4 regions of the Allobosea rubneri genome follow, and region 1 is predicted to be linked to each of the others. Evidence: predicted binding sites of a transcription regulator. Region 1 holds the regulator's gene; each other region holds the start of a gene.
What was found. The regulator LexA, encoded in region 1, represses DNA repair genes until DNA is damaged. The targets are predictions, from matches to a motif close to TGTTCNNNNTGTGTTCNG.
Positions count from the first base shown of each region.

Region 2: a site for LexA is predicted at 2,949-2,966, ahead of uvrA (excinuclease ABC subunit UvrA). Genes of this name have one in related genera too.
Region 3: a site for LexA is predicted at 4,989-5,006, ahead of ssb (single-stranded DNA-binding protein). Genes of this name have one in related genera too.
Region 4: a site for LexA is predicted at 4,520-4,537, ahead of recA (recombinase RecA). Genes of this name have one in related genera too.

Region 1 covers NZ_JAWDID010000005.1:59,602-66,735, forward strand. Annotated here, with positions in the region: gene moaC (cyclic pyranopterin monophosphate synthase MoaC) at 1-379, shown strand, start outside; gene RKE40_RS05200 (molybdopterin molybdotransferase MoeA) at 376-1,587, shown strand; gene RKE40_RS05205 (hypothetical protein) at 1,594-1,953, opposite strand; gene lexA (transcriptional repressor LexA) at 2,132-2,863, shown strand; gene RKE40_RS05215 (ComEC/Rec2 family competence protein) at 2,857-4,989, opposite strand; gene gltX (glutamate--tRNA ligase) at 5,279-6,697, shown strand; gene gltA (citrate synthase) at 7,008-7,134, shown strand, end outside.
Region 2 covers NZ_JAWDID010000040.1:17,429-24,562, reverse strand. Annotated here, with positions in the region: gene RKE40_RS21220 (LysR family transcriptional regulator) at 1-638, opposite strand, end outside; gene RKE40_RS21215 (GNAT family N-acetyltransferase) at 894-1,565, shown strand; gene RKE40_RS21210 (MFS transporter) at 1,747-2,925, shown strand; gene uvrA (excinuclease ABC subunit UvrA) at 3,068-6,043, shown strand; gene RKE40_RS21200 (DUF5131 family protein) at 6,181-6,942, opposite strand; gene RKE40_RS21195 (three-Cys-motif partner protein TcmP) at 6,952-7,134, opposite strand, start outside.
Region 3 covers NZ_JAWDID010000040.1:32,479-39,612, reverse strand. Annotated here, with positions in the region: gene RKE40_RS21295 (GlxA family transcriptional regulator) at 1-447, shown strand, start outside; gene RKE40_RS21290 (GNAT family N-acetyltransferase) at 456-902, opposite strand; gene RKE40_RS21285 (E22 family MetX-like putative esterase) at 913-2,091, opposite strand; gene RKE40_RS21280 (M20 family metallopeptidase) at 2,319-3,434, opposite strand; gene RKE40_RS21275 (VOC family protein) at 3,601-4,239, opposite strand; gene ssb (single-stranded DNA-binding protein) at 4,354-4,899, opposite strand; gene RKE40_RS21265 (DUF1254 domain-containing protein) at 5,471-6,481, shown strand; gene RKE40_RS21260 (DUF1254 domain-containing protein) at 6,547-7,134, shown strand, end outside.
Region 4 covers NZ_JAWDID010000073.1:17,135-24,268, reverse strand. Annotated here, with positions in the region: partial or broken gene RKE40_RS27015 (cyclic nucleotide-gated ion channel) at 1-499, opposite strand, end outside; gene alaS (alanine--tRNA ligase) at 508-3,150, opposite strand; gene recA (recombinase RecA) at 3,350-4,435, opposite strand; gene RKE40_RS27000 (MFS transporter) at 4,817-6,031, shown strand; gene RKE40_RS26995 (hypothetical protein) at 6,136-6,669, shown strand; gene RKE40_RS26990 (hypothetical protein) at 6,683-7,134, opposite strand, start outside.

The DNA.
Region 1 (7,134 bases):
GGCGGAAACGCTCGCGATCGTGCGCGCCGGCGACGCCAAGAAAGGCGATGTGCTCGGCACTGCCCGCCTCGCCGGGATCATGGCGGCAAAGAGGGCCCATGAGCTGATCCCGCTCTGCCACCCGCTGCTGCTGACCAAGATTGCCGTCGATCTTGCGATCGACGAGGCCCTGCCGGGCGTGCGGGTGCGGGCCGAAGTGCGCCTCACCGGCAAGACCGGCGTCGAGATGGAAGCGCTGACCGCCGTCAGCGTCGCCTGCCTGACGGTCTACGACATGGTCAAGGCGGTCGATCGCGGCATGCGTATCGAAGCGATCCAGCTCGTCCACAAATCCGGCGGCAAGTCCGGCGTCTACGAAGTTGCGGAAGGGCAGAGATGAGCCTGACACCGGTTGCCGTCGCGCTGCGCGCGCTGCTCGACAGCGTTCCCGGAACCACCGGCGCCGAAACCCTGCCCTTGGCGCGCTGCGCCGGCCGTGTGCTGGCGGCCGATGTCGCGGCGCTGCGCACCCAGCCGCCCTTCGCCAATTCGGCGATGGACGGCTATGCCGCTCGTGCCGATGATCTCCAGCCCGGCAAGGAATTGCGGGTCATCGGCGAATCCGCCGCCGGCCGCGGTTTTTCCGGCGCGGTCGCCCCCGGCGAGACCGTCCGCATCTTCACCGGAGCGCCGCTGCCCGAGGGCACCGACGCCATCCTGATCCAGGAGCATGCCGAGGGCGTCGACGGCCCGGTGATCCGCGTCACCAAGGCGGCGGGCAGGGGTCAGTTCGTGCGCGCCGCCGGGCTCGATTTCGGCAGTGGCGAGATCCTGCTCGCGGCCGGCCGCCGCCTCGACAGCGCCGCGCTCGGCCTTGCCGCCGCAATGGGGCATCCGGAGCTTCCGGTTCGCCGCAAGCCCGTGGTCGCAATCCTCGCCACCGGCGACGAGCTCGTCCTGCCGGGCGAGCCGGTCGGCCCCGACCAGATCGTCGCCTCGAACAGCTATGCGCTGGCCGCACTGGTCGAGCAGGCCGGCGGCACGGCGCTCGATCTCGGCATCGCCCGCGACAATCATCCCGATCTTGCGGCCCGCATCGAGGCGGCGAAGGCGGCGAATGCCGATGTGCTGATCACGCTCGGCGGCGCCTCCGTCGGCGCGCATGACCTCGTCCAGGCCGCACTCAAGGCCCAGGGCATGGATCTCGGCTTCTGGAAGATCGCGATGCGGCCGGGCAAGCCGATGATGATGGGAAGGCTCGGCCCGATGGTCGCGCTTGGCCTCCCCGGCAACCCGGTCTCCTCGATCGTCTGCGGACACCTCTTCGTCACGCCGCTGATCGAGGCCCTGCTCGGCATGGCCGAGCCGGAGCGCGACCGCGGCGAGCCGGCGGTCCTCGCCGTCGACCTGCCGGCGAATGACGAGCGCCAGGACTATCTGCGCTCGACCTTCGTGACGGAGGCAGGCGAGCGCCGGGTGAAGCCCTTTCCCAAGCAGGATTCCTCGATGCTGGCGAACCTCGCCCGGGCCGAGGCGCTGGTGATCCGGCCGGTTTTCGCCGAACCGGCCAAGGCCGGCGATCCGTGCCGGATTATCCGGTTGCGCTGAGGCCGATCAGCGGCAGCGCAGATAGCGCGTGCCGCCATAGACGACCTCGTCGTTCGAGACGACCTTGAGGGTCCGGCTGGCGCGACGCTTCGGCCCGTCGATGCTGAAGCAGGTGCCGCTCATCCGGTATTCGTTGGCGGATACGCGCTCTATCCGGCTGAAATGGCAGCCGCCCTCGCCTGCCTCGCCGGTGCGGCCGCCGCGGTTGAAGCCGACATAGGCGCCCTCGGTCCCCTCCTTCAGCCATCTGCAGCCCTGCTGCGTCGGATCGCCGAATTCGCCGCGCACCGGCAGTTCGGCGGCACTCGCCATACCGGCCACAGCCGCGGCCATCATAGCGCTCAGACTCGTCAGCTTGACCGCCATCGCTCCCTCCCTCTCGCCGTGGCACCCCACGCTGGACAAAGCTTCGCTTGCACGCAGAAGGGCCAGTTTCGCGCGGCGCAATACGGCCGATGGACGTCCCTTGCGGAACACAAGGCGAACGGGTATGTTGTTCGTGCTTTGTTTCGATTCCGATGCGAAAGGCCGGGGCGGCGAGATCATGCTGACACGCAAACAGTTCGAACTGCTTCGCTTCATCCATGAACGCCTGCGAGAATCCGGCGTACCGCCCTCCTTCGACGAGATGAAGGACGCGCTCGACCTACGCTCCAAATCCGGCATCCACCGGCTGATCATGGCGCTGGAGGAACGCGGCTTCATTCGCCGGCTGCCGAACCGCGCCCGCGCGCTCGAAGTCATCAAGATGCCGGACGGGATCGGCGGGCCGCAGGCGCAGCGCGGGCGCTTCAGCCCGTCGGTCGTTCAGGGCGGCCTCGGCCAGACCCCGCCTGCCCCGGCAGCCAATCTAGCCAAGCCGCGCCCGGCGGGCGCCGAGGAGAACGGGCGCTCCACCGTCTCCATCCCAGTCATGGGCCGCATCGCCGCCGGCACGCCGATCTCGGCGATCCAGGATCGCAGCCATAGCGTCTCCATGCCCGCCGACATGCTCGGCGGCGGCGAGCACTACGCGCTCGAAGTCCGCGGCGATTCGATGATCGAGGCCGGCATTCTCGACGGCGACACCGTCGTCATCCGCAAGCAGGACACGGCCAATACCGGCGACATCATCGTCGCCCTGATTGACGACGAGGAAGCGACGCTGAAGCGCCTCCGCAAGCGCGGCTCCTCGATCGCGCTCGAAGCGGCCAACCCGGCCTATGAGACCCGCGTGCTCGGCCCGGACCGGGTCAAGATCCAGGGCCGGCTCGTCAATCTGATGCGGCGCTACTGAAGCATCCCGCTGTCCTCCGCCTGCTCGGTCGGCACGTTTGCGGGCGTACGTGCTGGCTCCGATGAAGAAGGCACGGTCGCAGGAGCGGGCCGGGCCCGGGTCCAGGGTCGCAGGCGCGTTGCGTCCTCGGCGGTGTAGGCGCGCCAGCTGCCGCCGCGCATGGACCCAAGCGCCGTCGCGCCATCGCGGGCGAGCGCGGCCCGGTCGATCAGTCGGGCGGTACAGGTGCCATTGACGTGGAGCGGCGTGACGACGAGGTCGGCGCGCTGGCAGTCCTCGACGATGGCGACGCGGTCCTTTGTGTAGGCGACATTGCGGCCATCCTTGAGACGGATCACGCAGCCGCGCGCGTCGCAGGCGGCGCCCTCTCGCAAGGTGGCATCATCCGGAGGGCGGGAATCGCCGTCGGCATGGAGCCATTGCGTCAGCACGAAGCGACTCGGCTTGCCTGCCAGGACGAGTCGTCCTTCGGCACCGCGCACCAGGATGCCGGAACCGTCGCGCTCGATCAGGATGTCGGGCCGCGTCGGGTCCGAGGCGAGCGCCAGGCCGGCGCAGAGCGGCAGCGCCGCGAGGAAGCGCAGGGCCGTCGTCCACAAGGTCAGCCAGAGCAGCGCCAGCGCGAACAGGGCGAGCGCCACGGGATCGAAGGCAGGCAGCACCATGGTCGAGCGTTCGATACCGGCGACCCAATGGGCGAGCTGCAGGACGAGACCGGAGGCCCAGCCCATCAGGGCCCAGCCCGGCCAGTCGAGCCCGAACGGATAAGCCAGCACGCCGAAGACCGCGGCCGGCATGACAATGAGCGAGACGAAAGGCAGGGCGAGCGCGTTGCCGAGCAGGCCGAACGGGTTGAAGGTCTGGAAGTGGTAGACGCCGAAGGGCGCAGTCGCGGCCGTCGCCAGCAAGGTGGTGACGATGATGCCGACGGCCGAGAGCCAGAGCGGCCGCAGCGGCCAGGGCCAGCTGGCGGCAGCCGCATCAGGCGGGCGCTCCTGCCAGCGTTCGGCGAAGGCGATCAGCGCCGCGACCGCGCCGAAGGACATCTGGAAGCTCGGCCCGAGCAGCGCCTCCGGCTCGCGCAGCAGGACGATGATCGCCGCCAAGGCGAGGTTGCGCATGCTGAGGGCCGGCCGGTCGACCAGAATGGCGCCGAGCATCACCAGCGTCATGATCAGCGAGCGCACGGTCGCGACTTCAGCGCCGGAGAAGACGCAATAGGCGGTAGCGCCGAACATGGCGGCGAGCGCAGCGATTTTCTTGACTGGCCAGAACAGCGCGATGCCTGGCGACAGCGCCAGCAATGCCCTTGCGAGCCAGAAGATCGTGCCGGCCGCCAGGACCATGTGCAGGCCGGAGATCGAGACGATGTGGTAGATGCCGGCGGCGCGCAGGTCGTCATTGGTCGGCTCAGTGATCAGGCCACGCTTGCCGGTGACCAGGGCGGCTGCCATCGCTCCCGCCTGCCCGCCGCCGATGGTGGCGATGCGCTCGGTCAGCGCATTGCGGGCCTGGTCGATGGCGACGCTCCAGGCGAGTTGCCGCGACTGCGGCACCGGCGCCGGTGCCAGCGCGACCTTGCCGGCGATGTTGCCGACGGCACCGATGCCGCGGAAGAAGGCGTCGCGGGCAAAGTCGTAGCCGCCGGGACGCGCCGGCCCGGGCGGCGGCAGGAGCCGCGCGGTCGCGACGATGTGATCGCCGGGCTTCAGTGTCGTCGCGGCCGTGCTGACACGTATCCGGCGCGGCCGCTGCTGCGGGTCGACACCCGGCATGTCGGTAACCAGCAGAACGAGGCGGACACCCTTTTCGCGCTGCTCTAGCGCCTCGATGAAACCTGTGACCTTGCCGACATGGAGGCGGGCGAGCGCCGGTGCCGCGATACTCGCCGTGCGCCAGGCTCCGGCCGCGAAGCCGGCCAAGACGGCGGCGAACCCCAGGCAGATCGCCATGGCGAGGCGCTTGTGGCGCAGCAGCGACGCTGCGAGCGCCGACAAGGCGAAGCCGAGCAGCGGCGCAATCAGGCCCGGCTCACGATCGGCGAGGAAATACAGGATGACGCCGAGCCCGAGCGGCACGGGCAGCCAGTTGAAGAGGCGGCGGCGCTCGACCTCGGTTTCAAGCATGGCACCTAGGCGCATGCGCCAGCTTGCGGGATTCCAGGCTGGGCTCTGCGTCAGACGGCGCGTCCACCCTGCCCCGCCTTGCAAGGCAAGGACAGCCGCAACGGCCTTGCGGCGACGCCCGGGCGGAACGGAGAGCAATCGGCCTCCCTTTCGCCGCCGGCGCAGGAAGCGCTTAACGGCGGCCGCAAAGCCATGTTACAGCGACCGCGCCGGTTGTCAGCCCCGGCCGAGACCGCCCGTGAGCCGGCCCTCGCCCTTCATCCGCCCGTTCCGTCGGAGTCCTTCTTTCATGAGCGATGAGGTCGTCACGCGCTTTGCGCCGTCGCCTACCGGATTCCTCCATATCGGCGGCGCCCGCACCGCCCTGTTCAACTGGCTCTATGCACGCCGCCATGGCGGCAGGATGCTGTTGCGCATCGAGGATACCGATCGCGAGCGCTCCACCGATGCCGCGATCGCCGCGATCCTCGACGGTCTGTCCTGGCTCGGCCTCGATTGGGACGGCCAGACCGTCTACCAGTTCCAGCGCGCCGCTCGTCACCGCGAGGTCGCCGAGCAGATGCTCGCCGCCGGCAATGCCTATTATTGCTATGCGACGCCGCAGGAACTCGACGAGATGCGCGAGAAGGCCAAGGCCGAAGGCCGGCCGATGCGCTATGACGGGCGCTGGCGCGACCGTGACCCGGCGACGGCGCCGGCCGGCGTCAAGCCAGTGATCCGCCTGCGGGCCGAGCAGACCGGCGAGACCGTGGTCGAGGACGAGGTCCAGGGCCGCGTCGTCTGGCAGAACGAGAATCTCGACGACCTCGTCCTGCTGCGCTCCGACGGCAACCCGACCTACATGCTCGCCGTGGTCGTCGATGACCATGACATGGGTGTCACCCATGTCATCCGCGGCGACGATCACCTCACCAATGCGGCGCGGCAGACGCAGATCTATCAGGCGATGGGCTGGAAGGTTCCCAGCATGTCGCACATCCCGCTGATTCACGGCGCTGACGGGGCCAAGCTCTCCAAGCGCCATGGCGCGCTCGGGGTCGATGCCTACCGGGCCATGGGCTATCTGCCGGCCGCCTTGCGCAACTATCTGCTGCGCCTCGGCTGGAGCCATGGCGACCAGGAGATCTTCTCGACCGAGGAGATGACGGCGCTGTTCAACCTCTCGTCGATCGGGCGCTCTCCGGCGCGCTTCGACTATGCCAAGCTGGAGAACCTGAACGGGCTCTATATGCGCCAGTCGGACGACCGCGAGCTGCTGGAGGCGCTCAAGGCGATCCTGCCCGAGATCGGGCCGGCCCGCGGTGTGCCGGCGAAACTCGACCCGGCGCTCGAAAGCCGGTTCCTCGCCGCCATGCCCGGACTGAAGGAACGCGCCAAGACTTTAGTCGAACTGCTGGACAGCGCCTTCTATCTCTATGCCCAGCGTCCGTTGGCCCTCGAGCCCAAGGCGGCTGCGCTGCTCGACGATGCGGCGCGCGAGCGGATGCCGAAGCTGGCCGCGAAGCTCGCGGCGCTGCCGGATTGGGAAACCCCGGCGCTCGAAGCCGCCGTGCGTGAATTCGCCGAGGCAAACAGCGTCAAGCTCGGCCAGGTGGCGCAGCCGCTGCGCGCCGCCCTGACCGGCCGCACCACCTCTCCGGGGCTGTTCGACGTGATGGCCGTGCTCGGGCGCGAGGAGGTTCTGGCGCGGCTCTCCGACGTCGCCTGAGCCGGCAGCGCAGGAGCGGCGATGCCGCACTGCGGGAGGTAACAGCGAAGGCCATGTCGCTCTCTGTTGAACCCCTCCCGGAAATGGTCTAGCAACGCGGCGTGGCGGCTGCTCCTTCCCCGGAGCGGCCGCTGCCAAAAACGCTTCAAAATCAGTCTGATGAACGCTTCCTCGCCGCAGCGGCACCCTCACATTCCGTCATGGAGCCGGCATTGCGGAGCTTCGGACGGCGCCAGATGACCAGTGATCGGTCGGAACGACATTCGGCCGCTGAGATGATTTGAGATCGAGCCTGAAAGGATCGGCATCCATGAGCGGAACCACGAGTCAGTTGAGTGTCGACGGCAAGACCGTCGACATGCCGGTCAAGGCTGGATCGATCGGACCTTCGGTCATCGACATCGGCAAGCTCTACGCCCAGACCGGGATGTTCACCT
Region 2 (7,134 bases), on a different contig from region 1:
CCGGCGCGGGCGAACCATTCATCGGCGATGCGCCTCGTGATGCCGCCTGGCTCGAACAGCAGCACCGGCAGCCGCGCCAGTGCCTCCGGCGTCAGTCGCACCGGCAATTCCATGCCCGGCGGCGCGATCACCGCGAACTCATCATCGAGCAGCGGCGTCACGTCGAGGCTGCGGCCGGCGGCCGGCAGCGAGACCAGGCCGATATCGATCTGGTTGTCCTCGATCGCCTTGACGATGTCGGAGGTGTTGCCGGTGCTGACAGTGATCTCCAGCGTCGGATGGCGCTGGCGTAGTTCCCGCAGCACCGGCGGCAGCAGGAAGATGCAGGCGGTGGCGCCGGTGCCGATCCGCACGCGACCCATCGCCCCGGTCGCATGCCGCGCCATCGCCTCCTGCGCCGCCGCGACCGCCGCCTGGATCCGCCCGGCATGGTCGAGCAGTTCGGTGCCCGCTGCGGTCGGCTGCGCCCGGCGCCCGACCCGCTCGATCAGGGTCAGGCCGAGCCGCCGCTCGAGCTCGCGGATCTGCAGGCTGACGGCCGGCTGGCTCAGGCCAAGCTTCTCGGCCGCGGCCGAGAAGCTCCCGAGCGCGATCACCTGGCGGAAGCTGTCGAGCTGGTCGAGGCGAAGATCGCGCATCTCAAAGAATTTCTCATGCTCTGCATAACTTCGAGAAGCTTCATTTATGAGACGGCAAAGCGCAAGGTGGCTTGGTCGGCGCGAGAACGGCGGCCGCAGGAACAGCAACGATGAAGCTGCCAACAAGAGATTTCTGGCGTGCCCTTGAGCCCTCATCCTGAGGAGCAGCCACAGGCTGCGTCTCGAAGGATGCTTCAGGAGGCTCCGAGGCCGTCTGGTGCATCCTTCGAGACGCCGCTACCGCGGCTCCTCAGGATGAGGGCTCAAGGGCACGCCGATATCGGCGTGACGCGACAGGAGGCGCTGACCGAGCGCCCCGACCAGACGGAAAGGCGGCCCTGCGGGGTCGGAACGATTGCGATGACGATCTCCGAGTTCGCCGGCCACACCGCGCCGCCCATCCTCGTCCGCGATGCGCAGGAGGCGGACATGGCCGCGATCCAGGCGATCTACACCCATCATGTCCTTTACGGTCTCGCCAGCTTCGAGGAGACCCCGCCGAGCGTCGAGGAGATGCTGGCGCGCCGGCAGGCGGTGCTGGGCCTCGGCCTGCCCTATCTCGCCGCCGAACAGGGCGGCCGGATCGTCGGTTACAGCTACGCGACGTCCTATCGCCCTCGCCCGGCCTACCGCCACACCATCGAGGACTCGGTCTATGTTGCCGACGGCTTCGGCGGTCGCGGGATCGGCTCGGCCCTGCTCGGTGCGCTGATCGCCCGTTGTGAGACCGGCCCCTGGCGCCAGATGCTCGCCAATGTCGGCGACAGCGCCAATGCCGGCTCGATCGGCCTGCACCGCCGCTTCGGCTTCGAGCCTGTCGGCACCTTGCGCTCGACCGGCTTCAAGTTTGGCCGCTGGGTCGACACCGTGCTGATGCAGCGCAGTTTGGGGCCAGGGGACCGGACGCTACCCGGCGGGATTGCTTAGTGCCATTGCTCCACAGCTCAGGTCATCCCGGGCGACCGAAGGGAGACCCGGGATCCATTCCGGAACCTCTTTCGGAAAGGCTCAGGAATGGATCCCGGATCGGCGCGGCCTCCGGCCGCTTGTCCGGGATGACACGCGTCAGGGTCGAATGTGACTGCGCATTGCTGCTGATGAGCCTATGATGATCCCCCGCCTCACCGTCTTCTGCCTCGGGCTGGCGCAGCTCATCTCCTGGGGCATTTCCTATTATCTGGTCGGCGCCTTCGGCGAACGGATCGCTGGCGAACTCGGCTGGTCGCAGGCGATCATCCATGGCGGGCTCTCGGCCGGGCTCCTGGTGATGGGGCTGACCTCGGGCGCAGTCGGCCGCCTGATCGACCGCCATGGCGGCCGCACGGTGATGTGCGTGGGCTCGCTGCTGACGGCCGCCGGCTGCCTCGGCCTCGCCTTCGCCCATACGATTCCCGCCTATTACGCCGCCTGGCTCTGCCTCGGCCTTGCCATGCGGCTCAGCCTCTACGATGCCGCCTTCGCCGCCCTCGCCCGGATCGGCGGCAGCGCCGCGCGTCGGCCGATAGCCCAGATCACCCTGCTTGGCGGCCTCGCCTCGACCGTGTTCTGGCCGCTCGGCCATGTGCTCGCCGAGCAATTCGGCTGGCGCGGCGCTCTCATCGCCTATGCGGGCTTCGCGCTGCTCACCTTGCCCTTGCACCTGACGCTGCCGGCCGCCTCGGCGCGGCCTTTATCCGACGCGGCCGCTGCGAAGCCGGTCGTCACGCTCAGCCCGGCCGATACCCGCTTCGCCGGCCTGCTCTACGCGCTGATCGTCACCTTCGCCGGCATCCTCAATGCCGGCATGTCCGCCCATATGATCGGCATCCTCGCCGGGCTCGGCCTGCCCGCTGCGGCCGCGGTCTGGATCGGCTCGACGCGCGGCATCGGCCAGTCGCTGGCGCGGCTCGGCGAGGTGCTGTTCGGCTCGCGCACCAGCCCGTTCGATCTCAACCTCGTCGCCTGCCTGGTGCTGCCGCTCTGCTTCGTCGTCGGGCTCGCCGGCGGGGCGAGCGCCATCGCGGCGCTGGCCTTCGCCTTCTGCTATGGCGCCGGCAATGGCGTGCTGACGATCACGCGCGGCACCCTGCCGCTGATGCTGTTCGATCCGAAAAGCTATGGCGCCTATGTCGGCCGGCTACTGGCGCCCGGCTTCTTCCTGTCGGCCGCCTCGCCGCTCGGCTACGCGCTGCTGATCGAGCGCTATGGCGCCTCGGCGGCGCTGATCCTGTCGGGGACGCTGGCGCTCGCCATGCTGGTTTCGGCGATACTGCTCCGGCGACGCTTCCGCAGCCTGCCACGCTCCTGACAGCGCCTGTCAGCAAGCGCGACAAGAACAATGCAGCAACATCCGCGGCTGCGTGCTACTCATGCCCGCCTCTCGCCCAGCTGCACTGGCACGGCCCGGCGATTGCCCTATCTGTACGGCTAAAGCTCAATCGGACACCACCATGGCCCGCAAGACCACGCTCGCCGAACAGGCCGCGACGCTGGAAGACATGTTCGACCGCAAATCCGCACAGGATTCGGCGGCCGATCGGAATGCCCGCGTCATCTCCGTGCGCGGCGCGCGCGAGCACAATCTCAAGAATGTCGACCTCGCCATTCCGCGCGACAAGCTGGTGGTGTTCACCGGGCTTTCCGGCTCGGGCAAGTCCTCGCTCGCCTTCGACACGATCTATGCGGAGGGCCAGCGCCGCTATGTCGAGTCGCTCTCGGCCTATGCCCGCCAGTTCCTCGAGATGATGCAGAAGCCCGATGTCGACCAGATCGACGGGCTCTCGCCCGCCATCTCGATCGAGCAGAAGACGACCTCGAAGAACCCGCGCTCGACCGTCGGCACCGTCACCGAGATCCACGACTATATGCGCCTGCTCTGGGCGCGCGCCGGCATCCCCTATTCGCCCGCCACCGGCCTGCCGATCGAGAGCCAGACCGTGCAGCAGATGGTCGACCGGCTGGTCGAGCTGCCTGAGAAGACCCGCGGCTACCTGCTCGCGCCCGTCGTCCGCGGCCGCAAGGGCGAGTTCCGCAAGGAGATGGCCGACTGGCTGAAGCGGGGTTTCCAGCGCGTCAAGGTCAATGGCGAGTTCTACGAGATCGCCGACGCGCCTTCACTCGACAAGAAGTTCAAGCACGACATCGACGTCGTCGTCGACCGCATCGTCATCCGCCCCGATCTCGGCGCCCGCCTCGCCGACTCGCTGGAGCAGGCGCTCGACCTCGCCGAGGGCATCGCGGTTTTCGAGTATGCCGACGAGAAGGAAGAGAACGGCGAGGCCAAGCGCGTCACCTTCTCCTCGAAGTTCGCCTGCCCGGTCTCCGGCTTCACCATCCCCGAGATCGAGCCGCGTCTGTTCTCGTTCAACAACCCGTTCGGCGCCTGCCCGACCTGCGACGGCCTCGGCCACGAGATGCGGATCGATCCGGAGATGATCGTCCCGGACCATTCGCTCTCGCTGAAGAAGGGCGCGATCGCGCCCTGGGCCAAGTCGACTTCGCCCTATTACGGCCAGACCCTCGATGCGCTCGCCAGGCACTTTGGCTTCTCGACCACCAAGCCCTGGTCGGAGCTGCCGCAGAGTGCCCGCGATGCCATCCTGTTCGGCACCGGCACCGAAGCCGTGCGCATGGCCTACAATGACGGCCTGCGCGCCTATGAGGTGAAGAAGCCCTTCGAGGGCGTGATCACCAATATGGAGCGGCGCTGGAAGGAGACCGAGAGCGACTGGGCCCGCGAGGAGATCGGCCGCTTCATGTCGGAGACGCCGTGCGCCGCCTGCAACGGCTTCCGGCTCAAGCCCGAGGCGCTGGCGGTCAAGATCGACATGGCGCATATCGGCGAGATCTCGCAGCTTTCGGTCAAGGACGCGCTCGCCTGGGTCACGGCCCTGCCCTCGCGGCTGTCGGCGAAGCAGAACGAGATCGCCCCGCGCATCCTGAAAGAGATCCGCGACCGGCTGACCTTCCTGCTCGATGTCGGCCTCGAATACCTGACGCTGGCGCGCGGTTCCCGCACGCTCTCCGGAGGCGAGAGCCAGCGCATTCGCCTCGCCAGCCAGATCGGTTCGGGCCTCACCGGCGTGCTCTATGTGCTCGACGAGCCCTCGATCGGCCTGCACCAGCGCGACAATGAGCGCCTGCTCGGCACGCTGCGCCGCCTCAGGGACCTCGGCAACACCGTGATCGTCGTCGAGCATGACGAGGACGCGATCATGACCGCCGACTATGTCGTCGATGTCGGCCCCGGCGCCGGCATCCATGGCGGCGAGATCGTCGCCAAGGGCACGCCGCAGGACATTCTGGACGATCCGAACTCGCTGACCGGCAAATACCTCACCGGCGAGATGAGCGTGCCGGTGCCGCTGAAGCGCCGCAAGCCGCAGAAGGGCCGCTCCCTCAAGATCGTTGGCGCCCGCGGCAACAACCTCAAGGACGTCACGGTCGACATCCCGCTCGGCCTGTTCACCTGCATCACCGGCGTCTCGGGCGGCGGCAAGTCGACGCTGATCATCGACACGCTCTACAAGGCGGTCGCGCGCAAGCTCAACGGCTCGATCGAGCATCCGGCTGCCCACGACCGCATCGAGGGCATGGAGCATCTCGACAAGGTCATCGACATCGACCAGTCGCCGATCGGCCGCACGCCGCGCTCGAACCCGGCGACCTATACCGGCGCCTTCACGCCGATCCGCGAATGGTTCGCCGGCCTGCCCGAGGCCAAGGCGCGCGGCTACCAGGCCGGCCGCTTCTCGTTCAACGTCAAGGGCGGCCGCTGCGAGGCCTGCCAGGGCGACGGCGTCATCAAGATCGAGATGCACTTCCTGCCCGACGTCTACGTCACCTGCGATGTCTGCAAGGGCAAGCGCTACGACCGCGAGACGCTCGAGGTGAAGTATCGCGACAAGTCGATCGCCGACGTGCTCGACATGTCGGTCGAGGAGGCCAAGACGCTGTTCAAGGCCGTGCCCTCGATCCGCGAGAAGATGGTGACGCTCGCCCGCGTCGGCCTCGACTATGTCAAGGTCGGCCAGCAGGCGACGACGCTCTCGGGCGGCGAGGCGCAGCGCGTCAAGCTCTCCAAGGAGCTCTCCAAGCGCGCTACCGGCCGCACCCTCTACATCTTGGACGAGCCGACCACCGGCCTGCATTTCCACGACGTCGCCAAGCTGATGGAGGTGCTGCACGAACTGGTCGAGCAGGGCAATTCCGTGGTGGTGATCGAGCATAATCTCGAAGTGATCAAAACCGCCGACTGGGTCATCGACATGGGCCCCGAAGGCGGCGACGGCGGCGGCGAGGTCGTGGCGCAGGGCACGCCGGAGGATGTCGTCCGCATCGGCAAGGGCCACACCGCGCGCTTCCTCAAGGAGGTGCTGGAGCGGCGGCCGTTGAAGGGGAAAGGGGCGCGGCAGGCGGCGGAGTGAGATGAAAGACGGATATTAATGCCAACTCTGTAAATAGATGCGAGATGTATTTTCGGCATCGCGCTATTTCCATACGATACGAGGCTTTGATATCCGTCCATTATTGAGAAGCGCGCAATTCCAAACACCAGATCAGGTTAGACACTAGCTCCAGCATAAGATGCAGGCATTTCATCCCACGTGCGATGATCTAAAACGCGACCAGTAGCTTTCTTGTTAGAACCACCCCATTGCTTGAAATGAAACGCTACACCCTGCTCGACACAGGCATCTCTAATATTTCTGATCCAACTGGGATCAACAGAACGAGCATTAGGGCCGCTTTCGCCGCCAGCTATAACCCAGTCGATACCAGCGAAATCCGGTTCTACCATTCCTCCCAGAAGCGGTTCGAGGCTCAGAAATTTAACTGCCGCTGGCGTTCTACGCAAATGTTCAACGCGCCACCAATAATCTTGGCTTTCCACACTAACGCCCATCCAGACATTTTTGGGCCAACGAAGGTAGCTGCCAAGCTCCTCTAAGCGCTCCCCTCTTTTTGTTAATATTTGATACGTGTGCTGCGGCGTATCGCGCATTGTATCAAATACTCTCTCTATAAAATAGAAAGGCACGTCGTCATGAAAAAGGTCCGACATGCTATTAACGAATACAAGACGTCCCTTCTTCCAGCCTTTCGGAAGGCTCAACGAACGCTCGTCCAGAACTATCTTGCCGGTCCACTTCGGACGCCCTCCAGACACCCGCGTCGTGCCGGCATACTTCGCCTGCCCCATGGCCTCCAAACGACGTGCCATCCGCATGGCGTAGCAATTGGTGCAGCCCGGCGACAAAATCGAACAACCGCCGACTGGGTTCCACGTCGCCTCAGTCCATTCGATTGAAGAGCCAATAGCCATGTCGCGCTCCTACGGCGGAAATGTAACGATCACATCATCTGCCATGGTACCTTTTCGGCGCTTGGCTGGCTCGGCAGATACCTTGGATTGAGCCTCCAACTGCAGGAGACACTCTTTATAATTTCTTTTTATGAACGGCGTATCAACATGATGCGATCTGTATATGTCTATAACACGCAGAGCCTTGCCTTT
Region 3 (7,134 bases), on a different contig from region 1:
GCCTTGGCGCTGGTCGAGGCCGATCTCGGCCGGGAGCCGGCGCTCGCCATCGCCCGCCAGCTCGTCGTCTTCCTCAAGCGCCCCGGCGGCCAGGCGCAGTTCAGCGCCGCGCTCACCTTGCAGGAGAAAGACGAGCGCTTCGACCGCCTGCATGGCTGGATCGTCGAGAACCTGCGCGGCGACCTCTCGCTGGAGAGACTGGCCGGGCAGGCCAATATGAGCCTGCGCAGCTTCGCCCGGCACTATCGCCAGGCCACGGGCCGCACGCCGGCCCGCGCCGTCGAGGAGATCAGGATCGAGACCGCGCGCCGCCTGCTCGAACAGGGCCTCTCCGTCGCCCAGGCCGGCCGCCGCTGCGGCTTCGGCTCGGAGGAGACCCTGCGCCGCGCCTTCCTGCGCCGGCTCGGCGCCAGCCCGCAGGCCTATCGCGAGCGCTTTGCGCAGTAGGAAACCTCTTACAGCGCCAGCTCCATGACCCTTTCGCCATTGGCGCGGGTCTCGCCCGTGTCCCTGAAACCCTGCGCCAGATAGAAGCCGTGCGGCCCGCCATCGCCCGCGACGTAGCTGGTCTGGGCGAGCTTGTATCCCTGCGGCGGCAGGCTCTTCAGCCAGAGCCCGATCGCCTCGCGCCCATAGCCTTTGCCCTGATGTCCCCCAGCGATCATGAAACGCCAGAGGAAGCAGCCCCCGCTCTCATCGCCCGGGCGCCACATCATGAACCCGACCGGCTCGTCATCGGCATAGACGGCGCGAAAAACCGCGGCCGGGTTGAAGTGGGCTTGCGCGATCGAGACCGCATTCGGCGCGACGAAGCCACTCTGCGCTTCGTGCGGCGAGAGCTCGCAGATTGTGCGCACCGTATCGGCGGTCACCTCACGCAGCGAGACGATCGGCGCTCTCAACCGATCCTCCTCACTTCTCCAGAAAGGCCTTCACCGCCCCTTCGGCCTGCTTCATCGAGATCACCCCGTCGAGATGGCCGCGCGTACCCTGGATGGTGACGTGCGAGACGTCGCGCCCGGCCTTCTTCGCCTCGGCGACGCTGCGCTGGATCATCTCATCCGGAAAGACCAGGTCCTTCGGCTGGCTGACGATCAGCAGCGGCGCCCTGATCCGGCTCATCCCGTCGGCAAGCGATTTTCCGCCAGCGGCATAGAGCTGGTTCGCCTTGACCAGATAGAGGAAATGGTTGGCGTCCGAGAGCTTGGCGCGCGCTTCGCCGGCATTGTCGAGCACGCTCTGCACCTGGAACTTGTTGCCGAGCGCCTTGGCCGGGTCGTCGCCTTCCTTGGCGGGGCGGCGGCCGAAGGTGCCATTGGTCCAGTCGCCGTGATTGGCCTGCAGCGTCACCGCGGTCAGCGCCTTGGCGAGCCCGGCATTGGGCGGCGTCTTGCCGTAGTAGTCGCCCTTGTTCCAGTTCGGATCGACCAGGATCGGAGCCGCCCAGACGTCGAGCCAGGCGATCAGCTGGGCATCGGCCTCGGCCGCGCCAATCACCGCCATCGCCTTGCCGACCATGTCGGGATGGCTCGCGGCCCATTCATAGGTCTGCAGCGCGCCCATCGACGGCCCGGCGACCATGACCAGCTTCCTGATGCCGAGGCTTTCGACCAGTGCCTTCTGGACATTGACGAAATCGCCGATGGTCACGATCGGGAAGTCGAGCGCATACGGCTTGCCGGTGTCGGGATCGATCGAGGCCGGGCCGGTGGTCGTGGTCTTCGGATCGCCGGTGTTGAGGTTGACCAGCGTGTCCGAGGACAGGACGAAATACTTGTCGGTGTCGATCGCCTTGCCGGGGCCGATGATCGCGTCCCAATAGCCGGGCGCTGCGTCGGAGGCTGCATATTTGCCGGCAGCGTGCGAATTGGCCGAGAAGAAATGGCAGATCAGGATCGCGTTGGACTTGTCGGCGTTGAGCGTGCCGTAGCTCTCCCAGCCGACCTTGACGTTCTTCAGCGTGCGCCCGCCTTGCGTGGTGTAGCTCGGCAGCTCGAAGATTTTCTTCTCGACGATCAGCTCCTGAGCGTCCGCCATTCCCGTCACCATCATCCCGACGACACCCAGCACGCCCGCGATCCAGCCCTTCATGCCGCGCTCCCTTGCTCCGGCCGGCTTCTCGGCCTTGAGGCGGATCAGAGCGGATTTGCCCGGCTAACGGAAGGGGGCTCTTCTTCCTTCTCCCCTCGGGGGAGAAGGTGGCAGCGCGAAGCGCTGACGGATGAGGGAAGGACAGGCTCAGGCGACTATAGGGTCCCCCGGTCGCACCGCCCTCATCCGCCTGCCGGCACCTTCTCCCCCGAGGGGAGAAGGGAATCTCACAGCGTCTCGAGCAGCCCCTTGATCAGCGCCCGGCGCGGGGCGATCGACGGGATCAGCCCGTATTCCTGCAAGGTGTGGGCGCCGTCGCCGTCGATGCCGAGCCCATCCAGCGTCGGGACGCCGAGCGCCGCGGTGAAATTGCCGTCCGAGCCGCCGCCGGTCATCGGGCAGTCCTGCAGGTCGAAGCCGCTTGCGGCGGCGATCGCCCTCGCCTTCTCGTAGAGCGCAGCGACCTCGGCGCTCTTCTCATAGGGCGGACGGTTCATGCCGCCGCTGACCGTGACCTTCACGTCCGGATCATGGGGCTTGAGGCCGAGAATGCGCTTTTCCATTGCGGCGCCGTCGGCAACGGTGGTGACGCGGCAATCGACGCTGAACCAGGCATGCTGCGGGATGACGTTTGCCGCCGTGCCGCCGCCGACCAGCGCGACCGTGGTGGTGATGCCGCGCGAATAGTCGGTCATCGCCTCGACCGCGAGGATCTGGTGCGCCGCTTCGCGGATGGCGTTGCGGCCATCGGCATGGCGCGAGCCGGAATGGGCCGGGCGCCCCTCGATCTTGACCTCGAAGCGGCCGACGCCCTTGCGCGCGGTAACGATCTTGCCGCCCTCGCGCGCCGGCTCGGTGACCAGCACCGCCATCGACCGGCCGCCGATATCCTCGATCAGCCCGCGTGTCGTCGGCGAGCCGATCTCCTCGTCCGGCGTGAACAGGAAGACCATGGGCCGCCGGGCCGCACCGGCCTTGGCGGCATCCTTGAAGGCCTGCAGCGCCAGCCAGGCACCGCCCTTCATGTCGTAGACGCCGGGCCCGTAAAGCCGGTCGCCCTCGACCCGGACCGGCAGGTCCTTGGCGGTGGTGCCGACCGGGTGCACCGTGTCGAGATGCGACATCAGCGCGACGGCCTTCTCGCCATTGTCGACGCCGGCGCGCAGCACCAGGCTGTCGCCGAGCCCGTCGCGGCCGGGAATGCGCTCGACCGCGATCGGCAGGCCTTCGACCTCGCTCGCGACGAGGTCCATCATGCCGTTGACGCCGGGCACGTGATGGGTGGGGCTCTCCAGCGCGACCCAGACGGAGAGCGCGGGAACGGCGGAATCGTGAATGGTCATGATGGCAGGGTTTCGCAGGACAGCGTGGCGATAACGAGGAGATTGGCCATTTCGCCGGCTTTGTCCATCGCCGCTGGCGGGCAGCCGCCCTGCGGTTCGCGGGAGGTTCGCCGACGGCCTTCCGACCGGCCGCATCGACCAGCTGCGAACCGCGCATCGGCAGCGTTCAGGTGAGGTCCTTCAGCCCCGTCGGCGTCTCGATCTGCGCGCGATAGCGCAGCCTCGGACCCTGAGTGAGCACCGGAGCGCCCTCGACCGCGAGCTCGCGATAGAGCGCCGCGATGGTCTCCGGCTCCGGATGCGCGAGGCAGAAGCCGCGCAGGCGCGCCCCGAGATCGGCGATCGCAGCCATCGAGCGCGGCTTGCCACGCCGGTCGATGATCGAGGGCATCGTCCCGTCTAGCGGCAGCGCGCCATCGTCGGGAATCGCGAAATCGAAGGCCGGATCGTTTGCGGGAAGCGCGACCTTGCGGCCGAACATGCCGCCCCGGCCAGCGAGCACCGCATCGATCGCATCGGTCCGCGCGACCCAGCCGCGCAGGCGCCGCCCCTCCTCCCAATCGGCCCTGACCCGCTTTTGATCGTCGAGGCCGAACCAGCGCGCCCGGCCGGGCGCCCTACCCTCCGGATCCAGCGCCACGATCTCCAGATAGACGCCGCCACCGAGCTGCAGCAGGTGGTTATGCGTGCCCATGTAGAGATGGCGCTGGCCGAAGGGGACGTCGAGGTCGAGGCAGGCCCGCACATGCGCGGCGCCCTCGGCAAGCGTCGGGGCGATCACGGTGAGATGGTCCAGCTTCAGCATGCCGCCCTGCATCGCTCCCGCCCGCGCCCTCGTCCCGCACCATACGAAAAGAGGCGCCTCTTGCGAGACGCCCCCTGACCGAGAGACCGACGAAACCGTCCGTCCGCCGCGAAACTAGAACGGGATGTCGTCGTCGAGATGGCTCGAGGACCGCGAGCCGCCCGAACCGCCGCCCGACATCGCCGGCTGGCGCGAGCCGCCGCCGCTGCCGCCCATCGGGCTCTGGCGGCCGAAGGAGCCGCCACCGGAGGAGCGATCCTCGAAGGAACCACCGCCGCCCTCGCCATATTCGTCAGAGCCGCCCTGGCCGCGGCTGTCCAGGATGGTCAGCTCGCCGCGGAAGCGCTGCAACACGATCTCGGTCGTGTACTTCTCGACGCCGGACTGGTCCTGCCATTTGCGGGTCTGGAGCTGGCCCTCGATGTAAACCTTCGAGCCCTTCTTCAGATACTGCTCGGCGACCTTGGCGAGGTTCTCGTTGAAGATCACCACGGAATGCCACTCGGTGCGCTCCTTGCGCTCGCCCGACTGCTTGTCGCGCCAGGTTTCCGAAGTGGCGATGCGCAGATTGACGACCGGCTCACCGCTGCCGAGGCGCCGCACTTCGGGGTCGCGCCCGAGATTGCCGACCAGAATGACCTTGTTGACGCTACCAGCCATGACAGGCTCCGTTTTCCTGCGCACTTCACCACAAACCGGCCGATCGACCGGAAGCGGACCCTAGCGATCCCGGCACGGACTATCAATGATGTTCTCGTTTTGTTCAAGGGCCAAATCGGAAGTTGTCCCCGGAGATTCGTAGCCTCCCCGTCAGCGCCGGGTTACCTGCCGACAAGCGCAAAGCGGCGGCGACGAAAAGCAGACCTTTCCTCGACGCCGAAGAGCAGCCGTTGAAGCCGGTCGCCTCCTGCCAAGAGCATCTCCGGCAAAGGTTCGGTGGTGGGATGTCCGACATGTCCATGCATACGGCTTGGCCGCGAGTCCGCCGGACTGCTCAGCTTGGGAGGCCGCTGGATCGCTGGCGCTCCCATGCTTAAGATTTCGTGGATCGTTTCGGGACGGTTGATCGACCGGATACACGGCGTCATTCCGGCTTGACAGTATTGATGACGCCATCCGACCTTGCCGCATTCGCGCCGTAGCGATCCGCAGGACAATGGCAAGCAGAGCAACTGCTCGCACCTTCGGATCGCGCGGCGCTGCCCTCGGAATTGGCGTGGAGGCCCCCCTGATGAGAACGGCCGTGGCAGGCGTTGTAATGCTGTTGTCGACCGTCGGTGCTCTGGCGCAGCCTCAGCCCGTCACCGTGGATAATTTCACGCGTGCCGAAACCGACCTCTATTTCGGCGGCATGGTGAAGCAAGGCGGTCTCGGGACGTTCTTCCATCATCGCCAGCCGCCATCGGTCGACGCGCAATCGGTCGTGAGGTTGAACCGCGACACGCTCTACTCCTCGGCGGTGATCGATCTCGATGCGGGTCCCGTCAGCGTTACGCTTCCCGACGCCGGGCAACGCTTCATGTCACTGTTCACGATCGACCAGGATCACTACGTCGGTGGCGTGTTCTACAAGCCGGGCACCTACACCTTCTCGAAGGACAAGGTCGGGACACGTTATTTTCTTCTGGGAGTGCGGACATTCGTCGATCCCGCGAACCCGAAAGACCTCGAACAGGTCCACGCCTTGCAGGATGCCCTGAAGATCGAGCAGGCGAACGTCGGAAGCTTCAGCATCACCCAATGGGATCCGGCCAGTCAGAAGAAGGTCCGGGACGCCCTGTTGACGCTGCAATCGACGCTGCCGGACTTCAAGAACGCATTCGGCGCCCGTCGTGACGTCGATCCGATCCGGCACTTGCTGGGAACAGCGGCGGGCTGGGGTGGAAACCCCGACAAGGATGCCATCTATCTCAACGTGACGTTGCCGAAGAACGACGGCACGACGGTCTATCGCCTGACTGTCCCCAAGGACGTTCCGGTCGACGGCTTCTGGTCGCTCACGGTCTACAACGCCGAAGGCTATTTCGAGAAGAACCCGTACGACGCCTACGCCTTCAACAATGTCACCGCCAAGAAGAATGCGGACGGCTCCGTCTCGCTCCAGTTCGGAGGCTGCGATGGCAAGGTCGCCAACTGCCTCCCCATCATGAAGGGCTGGAACTACCTGGTGCGGCTCTATCGCCCCCGCGAGGAGGTGCTCAAGGGACAGTGGTCGTTTCCGACCCCACAGGCCGGAAACTGATCGGATCGGGGCTATCGCCGGTCCGGCGACGGCTTTTCAGTCAGTGACGTTTGGAGAAGATGACGATGGCCTTGAACAACAACGCCGTTTCGACATTCGCCACCACAGTTTCTGCCCTGCTGTTGCTGGGTTCTGTCGCGGCTCCAGCTCAGGAGGCGCCGAAATATGCCGCCAAGGTCCCGCCGTCGATCACGACACCCGGCAGCATCGATACCCGGATCGGCACGCTGAAGTTCTTCGATGGCCTGCCGGACGGTGAAACGGTGAGGAAGGTCTACGACCAACTCGATTTCTCACGCGGCATCGAGGCGTTCCTGTCCGGCATTCCGGCCGCGTCCCTGCATGCAATGTGCAAGGGCTTGAACGACGCCGGTGTCGCCAACAACAAGGCGGTCGGTATCACCGAGGAATTGATGGATGCGCGCTCGCTCTTCCTGACCCCGAACGCGACAACCGTTTACAACTTCTTCTGCGTCGATCTGAAGGACGGTCCCGTCGTCGTCGAGGTACCGCCGAACGCCCTCGGTCCGGTCGACGATGCCTATTTCCGCTTCGTGACTGATGTCGGCTTGACCGGGCCGGACCGTGGCAAGGGCGGCAAGTATCTGTTCGTGCCGCCTGACTACAAGGGGGAGTTGCCGACCGACGGTTAC
Region 4 (7,134 bases), on a different contig from region 1:
AGGCGAAGAGCGCCTTGCGCTCCGCAGCCAGCGCGGCGGCGAGCGAGGCCATGCCGGGCGAGTAGCGGCCGAGCTTGAAGAAGCGCAGCAGCCTGAACAGCAACAGGATCTTGAGGTCGTTATAGCCGAGAAGCGCGGTGTAGAGCGGTACCGTCGCCAGAAAATCGACGATGGCCGGGCCCGAGAGCGCATAGGCGCGGCGCGCGACGCCGTCGCTGAGCCCGCGATAGCGGGCATGCTCCGGGGCGGTCCAGAGGCGCAGGCCGTATTCGAGGGTGAAGATCACGACCGAGACGAGCTCGATCCAGAAGAACAGCCGGCCATGAGAGGCCGCCAGGCTCGGTACCGACTCCAGCACCAGCGCCGCGACATTGACGATGATCAGCAGGACGAGCCCGCCATGGACGAGGCGCACCGAGAGATCGTCGCCGGCGCCCTTGTCGATGATCAGATGCGCCCGCCGCCGCCAGCTCATGCCAGGCTGCGGGGCGGGCGCCATCTTGCGCCTCAGCCCATCGCGGCGGCGACGGCTTCGAGCGCCGCCTGTGCCTGGGCTCCGTCGGGGCCGCCGGCCTGCGCCATGTCGCGGCGGCCGCCGCCGCCCTTGCCGCCCAGCGCCTCGGAGGCGGAGCGGACCAGCGCGACCGCGTCGTAGAGCTCGGTCAGGTCGGGCGTGACGCCGACGACGACGCCGGCCTTGCCATCCTCGGCGACGCCGACAATGGCGACGACGCCGGAGCCGAGCTTGGTCTTGGCCTCGTCCACCAGGCTCTTCAGATCCTTCATCTCGACGCCGGTCACGGCGCGGGCGAGAAGTTTTGTGCCGGCGACCTCGCGGGCCGGATCCTGGGCCTCGCCGCCACCGCCCATGGCGAGCTTCTTGCGGGCCTCGGTCAGTTCGCGCTCGAGCTTGCGGCGCTCCTCGATCAAGGCGGCAAGCCGGGCTTCCGCCTCGCCGGCCGGCACCTTGAGCAGGCCGGCGAGATCGCGCAGGCGGCGGGAATCGGCGTTGAGCTGGCGCCGCGCACCGGCCCCGGTCATCGCCTCGAGACGGCGCACGCCGGCCGCGACCGCGCCTTCGCCGGTGACGCTGACGATGCCGATATCGCCGGTGCGGGCGGCATGGGTGCCGCCGCAGAGCTCGACCGAATAGGCCTTGCCGTCCTCATTGGTGCCCATCGAGACGACGCGGACCTCGTCGCCGTACTTCTCGCCGAAGAGCGCGCGGGCGCCCGAGGCGATCGCCTCGTCGACGCTCATCAGTCGCGTCGTCACCGGCTCGTTGCGCAGGACGATGGCGTTGGCGAGCTCCTCGACCCGGGCCAACTCCTCCTCGGAGATCGGCTTGGGATGCGAGAAGTCGAAGCGCAGCCGGTCGGCCGAGACGAGCGAGCCCTTCTGGGCGACATGGTCACCGAGCACGAGGCGCAGCGCCTCGTGCAGCAGGTGCGTCGCCGAATGGTTGGCGCGGATCGCGGTGCGGCGGGCATGGTCGACGGTCAGCTCGGCGGGGGCGCCGAGCTTGATCTCGCCGGAGGTGACCTTGACGGCATGGGCGAAGACTTCGCCCAGCTTCTTCTGGACGTCCGAGACCTCGGCGCTGAAGCCGGGGCCGGAGATCGTGCCGGTATCGCCGACCTGGCCGCCCGACTCGCCGTAGAACGGGGTCTGGTTCAGGACGACGAGGCCGCTCTCGCCGGCCTTCAGAACCTCGACCTCGGCATTGTCGCGGACCAGGGCGGTGACGACGCCCTCGGCGCTCTCGGTGTCGTAGCCGAGGAACTCGGTGGCACCGATGCGCTCGCGCAGGGGGAACCAGAGCTTCTCGGTCGCGGCCTCGCCCGTCCCGGCCCAGGCGGCGCGGGCCTTGGCCTTCTGCTGCTGCATGGCGGCGTCGAAGCCCTCGACATCGACGCCGACGCCGCGGGCGCGCAGAGCGTCCTGCGTCAGGTCGAGCGGGAAGCCATAGGTGTCGTAGAGGGTGAAGGCGACGTCGCCGCGCAGCTTGTCGCCGGAGCCGAGTCCCTGCGATTCCTGGTCGAGGATCGACAGGCCGCGCGCCAGCGTGGTGCGGAAACGGGTCTCCTCGAGCTTCAGCGTCTCGGTGATCAGCGCCTCGGCGCGGACCAGCTCGGGATAGGCCCGGCCCATCTCGCGGGTCAGCACCGGCACCAGCTTGTGCAGCAACGGATCCTTGGCGCCGAGCAGCTGCGCATGGCGCATGCCGCGACGCATGATCCGGCGCAGCACATAGCCGCGACCTTCGTTCGAAGGCAGCACGCCGTCGGCGATCAGGAAGGCCGAGCAGCGCAGATGGTCGGCGATGACACGGTGGCTCGCGGCCATCGGCCCGTCGGACGGGACATTGGTCAGGTCGGCGACGGCGCGGATCAGCGCGGCGAACAGGTCGATCGAATAGTTGTCATGCGTGCCCTGAAGCACGGCGGCGATGCGCTCCAGCCCCATGCCGGTATCGATCGAGGGCCGGGGCAGGTTCGTCCTGATGCCACCCGCGGCCTCCTCGTACTGCATGAAGACGAGGTTCCAGATCTCGATGAAGCGATCGCCATCCTCGTCGGGCGAACCCGGAGGGCCGCCGGGGATGTGGTCGCCATGGTCGTAGAAGATCTCGGAGCAGGGGCCGCAGGGGCCGGTATCGCCCATGCGCCAGAAATTATCGGAGGTCGAGATCCGGATGATCCGGGATTCCGGCAGGCCGGCGATCTTCTTCCAGAGGCCGTGCGCCTCGTCGTCCTCGGAGTAGACGGTGACCGTCAGCTTCTCCTTGGGCAGGCAGAACTCGCGCGTGACCAGGGTCCAGGCATGGTTGATCGCCTGTTCCTTGAAATAGTCGCCGAAGGAGAAGTTCCCCAGCATCTCGAAGAAGGTGTGATGGCGGGCGGTGTAGCCGACATTGTCGAGGTCGTTGTGCTTGCCGCCGGCGCGCACGCATTTCTGCGCCGTGGTGGCGCGGACATAGGGACGCTTCTCCTGGCCGGTGAAGACGTTCTTGAACTGCACCATGCCGGAATTGGCGAACATCAGCGTCGGGTCGTTGCGCGGCACGAGCGGGCTCGACGGCACGACTTCGTGGCCCTGGCCCTTGAAGTAGTCGAGGAAGGTAGACCGGATCTCGTTGACGCCGCTCATCGCAATCTTGGCTCTGGTTCTCTGGCAAGGGACCGGCGCAGCCGGAAAGGGTGAAAGGTTCTAGTCAGCGCGGTTGCGGCTGTCCAGAAACGCCGTCGCCGGCAATGCCCCCGATAAGGGGTTGGAGTCAAAAAGAAACGGACGGCTCGCGCCGCCCGTCTCGTATCGCCCTGCCGAACGGGTCGGAGGAGGGGGCCTCTTAGGCCTCGCCCTCGTCGAGATCCTCGGCGGTCGGATCGGCCTGATCGAGGATGCGGTCGGCGACGAGGCCGGAATTCTGGCGGATGGTCGCCTCGATCCGCGCCGCGACGTCGGGGTTGGCCTTGAGGAAGGCCTTGGCGTTCTCGCGGCCCTGGCCGAGGCGCTGGCTGTCGAAGGAGAACCAGGAGCCCGACTTCTCGACCATGCCGGCCTTGACGCCGAGATCGATGAGTTCACCGACCTTCGAGATGCCCTCGCCAAACATGATATCGAACTCGACCTGCTTGAAGGGCGGCGCGACCTTGTTCTTGACGACCTTGACACGGACCTGGTTGCCGGTTGCCTCGTCGCGCTCCTTCAGCGTCGAGACGCGGCGGATGTCGAGACGGACCGAGGCATAGAACTTCAGGGCGTTGCCGCCGGTGGTGGTCTCGGGCGAGCCGTACATCACGCCGATCTTCATGCGGATCTGGTTGATGAAGATGACCATGCAGTTCGAGCGCGAGATCGACGCCGTCAGCTTGCGCAGCGCCTGGCTCATCAGGCGGGCCTGCAGGCCGGGCTGGACGTCGCCCATCTCGCCCTCGATTTCGGCGCGCGGGGTCAGCGCGGCGACCGAGTCGACCACGAGCACGTCGATGGCGCCGGAGCGGACGAGCGTGTCGGTGATCTCGAGCGCCTGCTCGCCGGTGTCCGGCTGGGAGATCAGGAGGTCGTCGAGATTGACGCCGAGCTTGCGGGCATAGACCGGGTCGAGCGCGTGCTCGGCATCGACAAAGGCGCAGACGCCGCCCTTCTTCTGGGCTTCGGCGATGGTGTGCAGGGCGAGCGTGGTTTTGCCGGAGGATTCCGGCCCGTAGATCTCGACGACGCGGCCCTTGGGCAGGCCGCCGACGCCGAGCGCGATGTCGAGGCCGAGCGAGCCGGTCGAGACCGTCTCGATCTCGATCGCCTGCTGGTTCTTGCCCAGGCGCATGATCGAGCCCTTGCCGAAGGCCCGTTCGATCTGCGAGAGCGCCGCGTCGAGCGCCTTAGCCTTGTCCATCGAAGAGCCTTCCACGAGCTTGAGATTCGCCTGATTCACGACGTGCGCTCCTTATGGCAGGGGCGCGAGGACATCTCAATCGCGCCGATCAGCGACTATGGTCACTGTTTGTTCTCATGCGCAAGTTCTTTTTTTGTTCTCGACGATGTAGCGGTTTCATATGCCCAGCGGGGCCGGGCTCGACGCCTGCCTCCGGCCGCGACAGGCTCGTGCGCGGGCAACGTCGGAGGCGGGTGGCGAGGCCCTGCCGGCCGGTTCCAGGCCGCGCATGCGCCCGGCGCAGGGCCGTCCGCACATGGCCGGCCTCGACCGTGAAGGCGCGTTGCAGGAAGACCGGGACAACGCCGCCACGCGCATATCGGCCCGGCCTCGATGCCGGACAGCATGAGATCCGGTGGCGGCGAGTCGGGGGGAACTGGTGTGAAGCTGCCATTGTGGGGAAGCGCGCTCAGCGCGACTCTCCTCGCGCAAGTCGCAAGCTCGTTCGCCGCCGCCGCGATTCCGCTTCTGGGGCCGATCCTGACGCTGCGCTGGGGCCTGGCCCCCGAGGATATCGGCTATGTCTCGGCCGTGGTCTCGGTCGGGATATGCTGGTTCCTGGCCTGCGGCGGGCCGATGCTCGATCATTACGGACCGATCCGCACCTTGCAGCTCGGCCTGGTCCTCGTCGCCGCGGGCCTCGCGCTGCTGGCGCAGCCGCTCGGCGCGCTCGGCCTCGTCGGGGCGCTGCTCGTCGGCCTGGGGCTGGCGCCGAACACACCCGCCGGCAGCCAGGTGCTGATGCGTGCCTCACCGCCGGAACACCGCACGCTGATCTTCTCCATCAAGCAGGCGGGCGTGCCGCTGGGCGGCGCGATCGCCGGCATCGTGGTCGCGCCGCTGGTGCTGGCATTCGGCTTCACCGGCGCGGTCGTGGCGCTGGTCGCCATCGTCCTCGCCTGCGCCCTGCTGGCCCAGCTCTTCCAGCGGCGGCTCGACGCGGAGAAGGGGCCGCGGAATCCGGGCTGGCCGCGCCTGTTCCTGTCGCCATCCTCCCTGACCAGGGCGGCGCGGGTTCTCAATTCCCATCCGGCCTTGCCGATGCTGACCGCGATGGGGGTGGCGTTCTCGATAACGCAGTCCTGCATCACGGCCTTCACCGCGACCTATATGGTCACCGAGCGTGGGCAGAGCCTGGCGCAGGCCGGGCTCTACATGTCGATGCTGCTGGCGGCGAGCACGGTGGCCCGCATCTTCTTCGGCTGGCTGGCCGACAGGCTGGGCAATGGCCTGACGCTCCTGTCGGTCCTGGCTCTGGGAGCGGGCGGCGCGGTCCTCCTGCTGGTCTGGTCAGCGCCCGCCAGCCCCTGGCTGATCTATGGCTGCATGGTGCTGGTCGGCGCGACCTCGATGGGCTGGAACGGCGTCCATATGGCCGAGTTGGCGCGGGCTTCGCCGGCCGCGCTGATCGGCGAGGTAACCTCCGGCGCCAGCCTGTTCGGCTTCATCGGCTCGATCTGCGGTCCGCTGATGTTCGCCGTCGTCGCCGGGAGGACCGGAAGCTTCACCTGGCCGTTCGTGCTCGTCGCCGGCCAGCTGATCGCCTTCGGCGTGTTCGCGCTCTGCCGCAGGCCGGATCGTACGCCGCCGGCCTAGGCGGGAGCCGGACGGGCGAAAGGAGCGGCCCTCGCACTGCGGCACAGCGATCGAAGCGGCGACGTGCTATGCCGTCCGGGCTTCCCCCGCAGATCGGGCCCTTCATGCGCACCCGGCTTCTTCGTCTCCTGCTCATCCCGGTCGATCTCGTCGTCGGCCTGATCATCGTGCTCGACGAGCTGGCGCGGCCGCTCTACCGGCCGCTGCTTGCCTGGTTCGGCTCATTCCGGATCGTGGCCCGGATCGAGGCGGCGATCGGGCGCCTGCCGCCCTATGGCGTGCTCGCCCTGCTGGCGGTGCCCTTCGCCGTGGCCGAGCCGCTGAAGCTGCTCTCGCTGCTTCTGCTGGCGCGCGGCGCCTGGTTCGGCGGCATCGCGCTGATGGCGGTCGGCCATCTCACCAGCTTCCTGCTGGTCGAGCGGGTCTACCATGCCGGGCGCGCGCAATTGCTGACGATCGGCTGGTTTGCGCGCTGCATGGCCTGGCTCGACCGGATCAGGGAGATCGTGGTCGAGCGGGTCAAGGCGTCCGCCGCCTGGCAGCGCGCCGTGGTGCTGGGCCGGGCAGTACGGGAGCGCGCGCGCTCCTGGCTCGGGCGGCTGCGGGCCCGGCGGCAAAGGAGAGGGAATTCGGGCTGAGGCGACGGCGGGATCAGCTCGCCGGTCTGCCGGGTTGCCTCTGGTCCTCCGGTTCCCGCTGCTTCTGCCAGGCCGCGCCGAGGCGCTCCAGCTCCAGCGTGTAGCAGTAGATCGCGAACAGCATGGCAAAGACCAAAAGGCAGCGCCAGAGCAGCCCGGCGTCGAGGCTGAGCTGCTGGATCGCCGGCAGCTGGCGCAGGAAATAGATCGAGAAGAGCGCCCCGCCGAAGATCGAGGAGAGGCGGCCGGCAAAGGCGAGGAGGTGGCCGAGCACCGGGCTGTAGATGCCGTCCGGCACCGGCACATGACCCAGGCGCGTCCAGTAGCAGCTTTGGCCGATCAGGATCGCGATGACGACCTGGAGCAGGATCGAAGCCGGCAGGCTGTGTAGCTCGCCGGGCTTCTCGGTGACGATCCGGAAGGCCATGTGGATGTAGAAGAGCAGCAGCGCGGCGCAGATGGTCT